2 regions of the Thauera sp. WH-1 genome follow, and region 2 is predicted to be linked to the other one. Evidence: predicted binding sites of a transcription regulator. Region 2 holds the regulator's gene; the other holds the start of a gene.
The links. Region 2 encodes LexA, which represses DNA repair genes until DNA is damaged. Its sites were predicted from a motif close to ACTGTATNTANATACAGT; they were not measured.
Positions count from the first base shown of each region.

Region 1: ACMV5O_RS14200 (ATP-dependent helicase) is a predicted target of LexA. The motif match lies at 2,070-2,087, and genes of this name have one in related genera.

Region 1 is NZ_JBLQGP010000014.1:43,722-48,136, reverse strand. It holds gene ACMV5O_RS14200 (ATP-dependent helicase) at 1-2,068, opposite strand, end outside; gene ACMV5O_RS14195 (tetratricopeptide repeat protein) at 2,175-3,503, opposite strand; gene ACMV5O_RS14190 (AraC family transcriptional regulator) at 3,689-4,415, shown strand, end outside.
Region 2 is NZ_JBLQGP010000017.1:12,632-17,046, reverse strand. It holds gene ACMV5O_RS15720 (peroxiredoxin) at 1-88, opposite strand, end outside; gene ACMV5O_RS15715 (zinc-dependent alcohol dehydrogenase family protein) at 332-1,357, shown strand; gene lexA (transcriptional repressor LexA) at 1,434-2,042, shown strand; gene imuA (translesion DNA synthesis-associated protein ImuA) at 2,080-2,799, shown strand; gene ACMV5O_RS15700 (Y-family DNA polymerase) at 2,815-4,281, shown strand.

The sequences.
Region 1 (4,415 bases), on a different contig from region 2:
CCCGTAGTTCGGCCGGCGGGGGCGGCCAGCTGATCTGCTCGAACTGCCCGAGCAGGCGGTTGGGGATGAAGCGCGTGCGCCCGGCATACACGTGGCGGTCGCCCATGCCCATCTGCTGGGTGACGTAGAAGCGCTGCGGCACGATGAGGTCGAGGCTGTCCCTCGCGCGCGTCATCGCCACGTAGAGCAGGCGGCGCTCCTCCTCGATCTCGGCGCTGTTGCGGGTGGCGACGTCCGAGGGAATGCAGCCGTCGACCACGTTCAACACGCTCACCGCGTTCCACTCCTGGCCCTTGGCCGAGTGCATCGTCGACAGGATCAGGTAGTCCTCGTCGAGCAGCGGCATGCCGGCCTCGCCGCTGGTGGCGCTGGGCGGGTCGAGGGTGAGCTCGGTGAGGAAGCGCTGGCGGCTCGGGCTGGTGGCGGCGATGCGGGCGAGCTGCTGGACGTCGAGCACGCGCAGTGCGAAGTCGTCGTACAGACGCGGCATCTCGCCCTCGTACCAGCGGCAGGCGAGCTCGAAATCGGCCGGCCATTGCGGGCGTTCGGCCAGGCGGTCGATCAGCGCCGCGAATTCCTGCCAGCCGGCGCGCGCGGCCTCGGGCACCGGCTGCTCGGCGAGCAGCGCGCAGCCCGCGGGTGCGGCGCAGACGTTGTCGAGCACGCGGCCGGCGGTCCTGGGCCCGATGCCGGCGAGCAACTGGATGGCGCGGAAGCCCGAGATGCGGTCGCGCGGGTTCTCGGCCCAGCGCAGCAGCGCGAGCACGTCCTTGACGTGGGCGGCCTCGAGGAACTTGAGCCCGCCGAACTTCACGAAAGGAATGTTGCGCCGGGTGAGCTCCATCTCCAGGCGCGCGCTGTGCGCCGAGGCGCGGAACAGCACCGCCTGCTGCTTCAACTTGAGCCCCTCTTCGCGCCGCGCCAGCACCGTGTCGACGACAAAGGCGGCCTGGACGGCGTCGTCCTTCACCGCCACCAGGCGCGGGCGCTGGGTGGATGCGCGCTCGGACCACAGGTTCTTGGTGAAGCGCTCGGCAGCGAGCGCGATGACCGAATTGGCCGCTTCCAGGATCGGCCGGGTGGAGCGGTAGTTCTGCTCCAGCGTGATTACCTGCGCCGGCGGCTCGAAGGCGGCGGGAAAGTCGAGGATGTTGCGCACCGTGGCACCGCGAAAGGCGTAGATCGACTGCGCGTCGTCGCCGACCACGGTGAGGCCGCGGCCGTCGGGCTTCATCGCCAGCAGGATCGCCGCCTGCAGGGCGTTGGTGTCCTGGTACTCATCGACCAGCACATGGTCGAACAGGCCGCCGATCTCGGCGCCGAGCGCCGGCTCGGCCACCATCTGCGCCCAGTACAGCAGCAGGTCGTCGTAGTCGAGCACCTGCTGCGCCTGCTTGGCCTCGACGTAGCCGCGGAACAGGCGCTTGAGTTCGTCCTCCCACTCCGCGCACCACGGGAAGCTCGCCTGCAACACCTCGGCGAGCGGCGCCTGCGTGTTGACCGCCGCCGAGTAGATCGCCAGGCAGGTGCCCTTCTGCGGAAAGCGCTGCTTCGTCGCCGACAGGCCGAGTTCATGGCGCACCAGGTTCATCAGGTCGCCCGAGTCCTCGCGGTCGTGGATGGTGAAGCCGGCATCGAGCCCGATGCGCCCGGCCCAGTCGCGCAACAGGCGCGCGCCGATGGCGTGGAAGGTGCCCGACCAGTGCAGCTCGGCTTGCGCCAGGCCAGGGCGGCCGGCGGCGACCTGCGCCAGGATGCGCCGCACGCGGCGGCCCATCTCGTCCGCCGCGCGGCGCGAAAAGGTGAGCAGCAGCATGCGCCCGGGGTCGGCGCCGTGGGCGATCAGCTGCGCCACCCGATGCGCCAGGGTGTTGGTCTTGCCCGAGCCGGCGCCGGCAATCACCAGCAGCGGCGCCGCCGGCGCCGGGCCATCGCCGGCCGTCGCCTCGGTGATCCCGTGCTCGACCGCCGCCCGCTGCGCCGGGTTGAGGCGAGCGAGCGGATCGAACGCGGGGTGGTCGGGTGCGGCGGCAGCAGTGGCGGCAGCCGGAAGGGACGAAGGCGGCATGGCTGTAATTATATTCAGCCAGCACCGCTGGCGATAGGGCGCGCATGAGGCCTTGGCGGCCCGCGCCTGCCGCTCGGCGCGGCGGGCCGGGCTGCCGGCGCCGCGCTCAGGCTGCCGCCCGCAGTGGCGCGGCGCGCTGCAGCAGGAGCCGGGTCAGCGGACTGTGCGGCCGGGTGCCGACGCGCTCGTTGCACAGGGCCAGCGCGAGCGCCTGCTGGCCGTCGCGCAGCGCCGCCTCGATCAGCGTCAGGTCGAGCACGCTGCGCTGCGCATGGCTGCCGCCGAAGCGGTGGGCGATCTCGCGCACGTCGCGGATCAGGCGCACGGTGTCATCGTAGCGCCGCTCGCCAAAGGCGCGGATCGCCTGCGTCAGCGGCTGGCCGACCTCGCGCGTGAAGGCGGCGTTGTCACCCTCGCCCGCCATCGCCGCGCGCTGCGTCTCCAGCACGGTGTCGACCAGTTCGAGGCGGCCCGCGGCAACGAAGGCCATCGTCGCGTGCACATCGTTGAAGACATAGTTGCCCGCGGCGGCCAGCGGCTGCCAGTCCTCGGCCAGGCTGTGCCAGCGCGTGCCGACGTCGATGCCGCGCAGGTGCAGGCGCCACAGCATCGCCGAGGCGTCGATCATGTCCAGGATCACGGTCGAGCGCTCGCCGCGGATCGGCCCGTCGTACAGCGCCAGCACCTCGTCGATCTCGCCCAGTTCGAGGTGGTAGAGCGCGAGATGCCACCAGTTATGCACGCGGAAGAAGCTGTCGGTGGACCACGCCGCGGGGTCGGCGCGCATCCAGGCGATGCCCTCGCGCTCGCGGCCCTGCATCTCCATGACGTGGGCGACCGCGTGCTGGGCCCAGCCGTCGCGCGGCTCGATGCCGACGGCGGTGCGGCCCTGCGCCTCGGCGCGGGCATAGTCGCCGCACTCCTCGAGGCCGAAGGCATGCATCCCGAGCAGCACGTGATAGCCGGGCGTGGCCTTCGACCAGGCGGGCAGCGCGCGCGCGATGCGGTCGCGCAACAGGCGCGCGTTGCCGACATAGAAGTCGATCAGATGCCCGGCCTGCAGGGCGAGCAGGTCCAGTGGATCGGCCACGCTCACATCCTCGAGGATGCGGCCCGCGCGCCGCCAGTGGCCGTCCAGCACGGCCGCCACGGCCGCGATATGGCCGCGCTCGCGCGCGTTCGACGGCAGCGCCGCCGCGCTGGCAAGGCTGGCGCGGGCGACCGGGATGGCCTCGGGCTCGGTCCCGAGCAGGTGCAGCCAGGCCTTCAGCACGTGCGCCATGACGAAGTCCGGCCGTTCGCTCAGTGCCGCATCGACGCTGGCCACCGGATCCTCGATATAGCAGTGGAACTGGCGCAGCGCCCGCGCGTAGTGGGCCGCGCTGCGGGCGTCGGCGCCGGTGAGGGCAAGGCCGCGTTCATCCTGGATGTTCATGTGTCGTCTCCTTGGGGTCGGGGTGCGTCTGCGCGGCCCGCCGGCAACGAGGGCTGGCGGTGCGTGCGCGCAGTGCTAAGGTAAGTTCATGCCGAGGCGCGCACCATGACCGCGACGCCGGAAGTCTTGACCGTGACGCCGGCGGACACGAAAGCGCCACGAGGAGGACAAAGGGGGTAAGGACCTTGGATGCGCTGTCCGATGTGTTTGCAGCCGTCCGGCTGTCGGGCGGCGTGTTCCTCGATGCCGAGTTCACCGCACCGTGGTGCGTGTCCTCGCAGGTCGGGCCCGAGGAGTTTCCGCAGGGCGTGATGCCGGCCCATCTGATCGCCTATCACTACGTGGTGGCCGGGCGCATGCATGTGCAGGTGGGCGATGCGGCGCCGCTGAGCGTGGAGGCCGGTGAGATCGTGCTGCTGCCGCGCAACGATGCCCACCTGCTGTCGAGCGCGCCCGGCTTGCGACCGAGCACGATCGACGACCACCTCGAGCCGCCGGCCGGCGGCAGCCCGGCGATGCTGCGCATGGGCGGCGGCGGCGAGGCGACACGCATCGTGTGCGGGCTGCTCGGCTGCGACGCGCCGCATAACCCGCTCGTCGCCACCTTGCCCGCCATCCTCAAGCTGGCGATGCGGGACGGCACCGGCGGGGCCTGGATCGAGACCTCCTTCCGCCATGCGGCGGCGGAGTTCGCCGCCGGCGGCGTCGGCTCGGCGGCCGTGCTCGGCAAGCTCGCCGAGCTGCTGTTCGTCGAAGCGGTGCGGCGCTACCTCGACAACCTGCCCGCCGACCAGGCCGGATGGCTCGCCGGCCTGCAGGATCGGGTGGTCGGTCGCGCGCTCGCGCTGCTGCACGCGCGCGTCGCCCACTCCTGGACCACCGAGGCCCTGGCGCAGGAGGTCGGCCTGTCAC
Region 2 (4,415 bases):
GCTTGCCGACCAGGGATGCGAGGTCGAAAATCTCCATATCGGCATCCGGCAGCGAGAATGCGGGGGCAATGTCTCCGCTCTGAAGCATGTGGTCTCCCTGATGTGGGGTGGATTCTAGCCGAGACATTCGACTAACACTACCGGCACCGGGTCGGACTTGGGTGTGGTCGAGCACTGGGTACTCCTCCGTGCTTGTTGTCGTGCTGTTGTCACGCGTCAGGGTGCCGCCAGCCGACACCATGGTGAAGCAATAGCCCAGATCGGGGCTGGGCTCAAGATGCAGCGCATCATTGCCGCCTCGCCTGCCCCCGTTCAATGGAGGTCATTCCTCATGCCGCACGCTGCTGCCTCGCTGCGCCCGCTCCCCGTCACCATGCGCGCCATGGTGCTCCAGCGCCCCGGTGAGCCCTTGCGCCTGCAGGCGCTGCCGGTTCCTCGACCCGGCGCGGGGCAGGTGCTGCTGCAGGTTGAGGCCTGTGGCGTGTGCCGCACCGATCTGCACCTCATCGACGGCGAGCTGCCCGAGCCCGTGCTGCCGATGATTCCAGGGCATGAGATCGTCGGCCGGGTGGTGGCGGTCGGCGAGGGCGTCACCGGCATTGCCCGCGGGCAGCGCATGGGCGTGCCCTGGCTGGGGTGGACCTGTGGCCACTGCGCCTACTGCACCGGCGCGCGCGAGAACCTGTGTGACGAGGCGCGCTTCACCGGCTACCAGATCCAGGGCGGCTATGCGGAATACACCGTCGCCGACGCACGCTACTGCTTTGCACTCGGCGACGCGCTCGATGCCGCAGCAGCGGCCCCGCTGCTGTGCGCCGGGCTCATCGGCTACCGCGCGCTGACGATGGCGGGCGACGCGCGGCGGATCGGGCTGTATGGCTTTGGCGCCGCCGCCCACATCATCGCCCAGGTGGCGCACTGGCAGGGCCGCGAAGTCCATGCCTTCACCCGTGCCGGCGACAGCGAAAGCCAGGCCTTCGCCCGCCAGCTCGGCGCGAGCTGGGTCGGCAGCGGCGCAGAGCGGCCGCCGCATGCGCTGGATGCGGCGCTGATCTTCGCGCCCGCCGGCGAGCTGGTGCCCGCCGCGCTGCGCACCCTGGCCAAGGGCGGCACCGTCGTCTGCGCCGGCATCCACATGAGCGACATTCCCTCCTTCCCCTACGACATCCTGTGGGGCGAGCGTCGCATCGTGTCGGTGGCCAACCTCACCCGCCGCGATGGCGACGAGTTTCTCGCCCTTGCGCCGCGCGTTCCGGTCCGCACCGAGATCACTCGTTTTGCGCTGGAGCAGGCCAACAGTGCGCTCGAGCGGCTGCGCCGCGGCGCCCTGCAGGGTGCGGCCGTACTCGTGCCCTGAGGCGTCTGCGCCAGTGCGTTCGACTTGCCCTCGGCGGATAACTGTTTAAAATTACAGCCACCCCATGGAGGCTGTGATGACCGCCCGAAACGAAACCCTCACCGCGCGCCAGCAGGAAATCCTCGATTTCATTCGCGCCACCCTCGAGTCCGAAGGCCGCCCGCCGACCCGCGCCGAAGTGTGCACCGCTTTCGGCTTCCGCTCGCCCAATGCCGCCGAGACCCATCTGCGCGCGCTCGCGGCCAAAGGGGCCATCCTGCTCGAGGAGGGGCGCGCGCGCGGCATCCGCCTGGCCGAGGCCCTCGGCCTGCCACTGGTCGGTCGGGTCGCGGCCGGCAGCCCCATCCTCGCCGCCGAACATGTCGAGGCCCGCTATCAACTCGACCCCGCGCTGTTCTCGCCCAAGGCCGACTACCTGCTGCGCGTGCGCGGCATGAGCATGCGTGACGCCGGCATCCTCGACGGCGACCTCATCGCCGTGCGTCGCAGCGGCGAGGCACGCAATGGCCAGATCGTCGTCGCCCGCGTGGAGGACGAGGTCACCGTCAAGACCTTGCAGCGCAAGGGCGCGCTGGTCGAACTGCTGCCGGCCAATCCCGACTACGCACCCATCGTGGTCGATACCCGCAGCGAAGCGCTGGTCATCGAGGGCATCATGGTCGGGCTGATCCGCAAGGATCACTGAGCCAGACGCCGCTGCCTGCACGCTCACACCTCTCAACATGGCCTTTCCTGCGCGCCACGCCCTGGATGAAGCCTGGCCCGCAAGCTCAGCGTCGGGTCCGGGGGCAATCCTGGCGGCCCTGCCCACGGGCAGCGTCTGGCAGGCGAACCGCATCGCACACAGCCAAAGCGAAGCGCGCCCGAGCGGTTTCGCCGCGCTCGACCGCGAACTGCCTGGTGGCGGCTGGCCCTCAGGCGCGCTGATCGAACTCCTGCTCGACCGGCCCGGTGCCGGCGAGCTGTCGCTGTTGCTGCCGCTGCTCGGCCGCACCCCCGCCGAACGCTGGATCGCCTGGGTCGCGCCACCGCTGCTGCCCTACCCCCCTGCGCTGCTGCGCGCCGGCGTGCCGCTGTCGCGGCTGCTGCTGATCCAGCCCAGGCGCAGCGAAGACGCACTGTGGGCCGCGCGCCAGGCCGCCGCGTCCGGCAGTTGCAGCGCCGTGCTGGCCTGGATGCAGAAGCTCGACAACGCCGCACTGCGCCGGCTGCAACTGGCGGCCGAAGACAGCGCGACACCGGTGTTCCTGTTTCGCCCGCGCTCGGCAGGCGGACAGGCCTCGCCCTCCCCGCTGCGGCTGGCGCTCAGCCCCGCCGGCGAGCAGTTGCGCATCGACATCCTGAAGCGCCGCGGCCCACCATCGGCCCGCCCGCTGATGCTGACGATCCACCGCGATCTGCAGCGGGACCCGGTACGCACGGGGCTGCGTCTCGCAAGCTGAGCGCCACCGCCCCCCATGCTCTGGCTCGCCATCCTGCTGCCGGCACTGCCGCTGCAAGTCTTCACCCGCGGTGCGCGCGCGGACACCGCGATCGCCGTGACGGCCGCCCCCGCCCAGGCCTGCATCCTCGCCGCCAGCCCGTTCGCCACCGCTGCGGGCGTGCGCCCCGGGCAACGCAGCGCGAGCGCGCTGGCCCTGCTGCCCGAACTGCAACTGCACGCCCGCGCGCCGGAACGCGAAGCCAGGGCGCTGCATGAGATCGCAAGCTGGGCCGCACGCTTCACCCCGCGCCTGAGCCTGTCGCCGCCCGATGCGGTCCTGCTCGAGATCGGCAGCTGCCTGCGCCTGTTCGGCAACGCCCAGCTCATCGAGGCCGAGGTGCAGGCGGGGCTGCGCGAGCTCGGCTTCGAAGCGCACACCGCCTGCGCCCCAACGGCGCTGGCCGCACGCTGGTTCGCGCGTGCCAACGGCCGCAGCCCGACCGCGGCGGACTGGCTGGACGCGCTCGAGCGCCTGCCGCTCGATGTGCTTGGCGACGAGGACGGCTGTGACGCCGCCACCCTGGCGCTACTCGCCGGCCTCGGCCTGCGCACGCTGGCCGAGTTGCACCGCCTGCCCGCCGCCGGCCTCGCCCGCCGTGGCGCCCAGGCCGCCATGCACTGCCTGGCGCGCGCGCGGGGCGAGACCCCGGACCCGCGCCCCTGGTTCGAGGTCGGCGAAAGCTTCGATTGCGGCCTCGCGCTGCCTGCACCGACTCACCATGCCGAAGCCCTGCTGTTCGCCGCCCGTCGCCTGTTCGCCAGCCTCGGCGGATGGCTGCGCGCCCGCCACGCCGCCATCGACCACTGTCGCTTGCTGCTCGAGCATGAATACCAGCCTGCGACCGGGCTTGAGCTGGTGCTCGGCAGCCCCAGCCAGGACGAGTGCCGCCTGCTGCTCATCGCCCGCGAGCGCCTCGGTACGCTGCAACTTGCGGCCGATGTGAGCGGCTTGCGGCTCCTTGCCGAGCACACCCTTGCCGCCGCGACCTCGAGCACGGACCTGTTCGACGATAGCAGCCGCGTCCGGGAACAGGCCGATCTGCTGCTCGATCGCCTGCGCGCCCGACTGGGGCGCGACCGGGTCAGCCAGCTCCGTGCCCTGCCCGACCACCGGCCGGAGGCGGCCTGGGCAGGCCTGCCCCATCCGCCCGCAGGGCGCACGGGCGCCAGGGCCGTCGTGGCGAAGGGCACGCTCCCGGCCTGGCGCCCCCCCGCGACCGATCGCCTGCGTCCGCTGTGGCTGCTCCCCACGCCACGCAGCGTCGATCCCGACGCCTTCGTGCTGTTGAGCGAAGCCGAGCGCATCGAGTGCGGCTGGTGGGACGAGCAGCCGGTATGCCGCGACTACTACCTGGCGCGCGACACCCGTCAGGCCTTGTGCTGGATCTACCAGTGCCTCGACAAGCCGCAAGCCTGGTATCTGCATGGCTATTTCGGCTGATCGATGCATCGGCCTCGTCAGGCCCAGGGGCGCGCACCACGGTCCGCATTCCCGCCCATCACCGCCCCGGTACCGCCCGCTCGGCGTAGTACACTTGCGCGTCGATCCCCAGCAACGCGCAGCCCCTGCGCCCG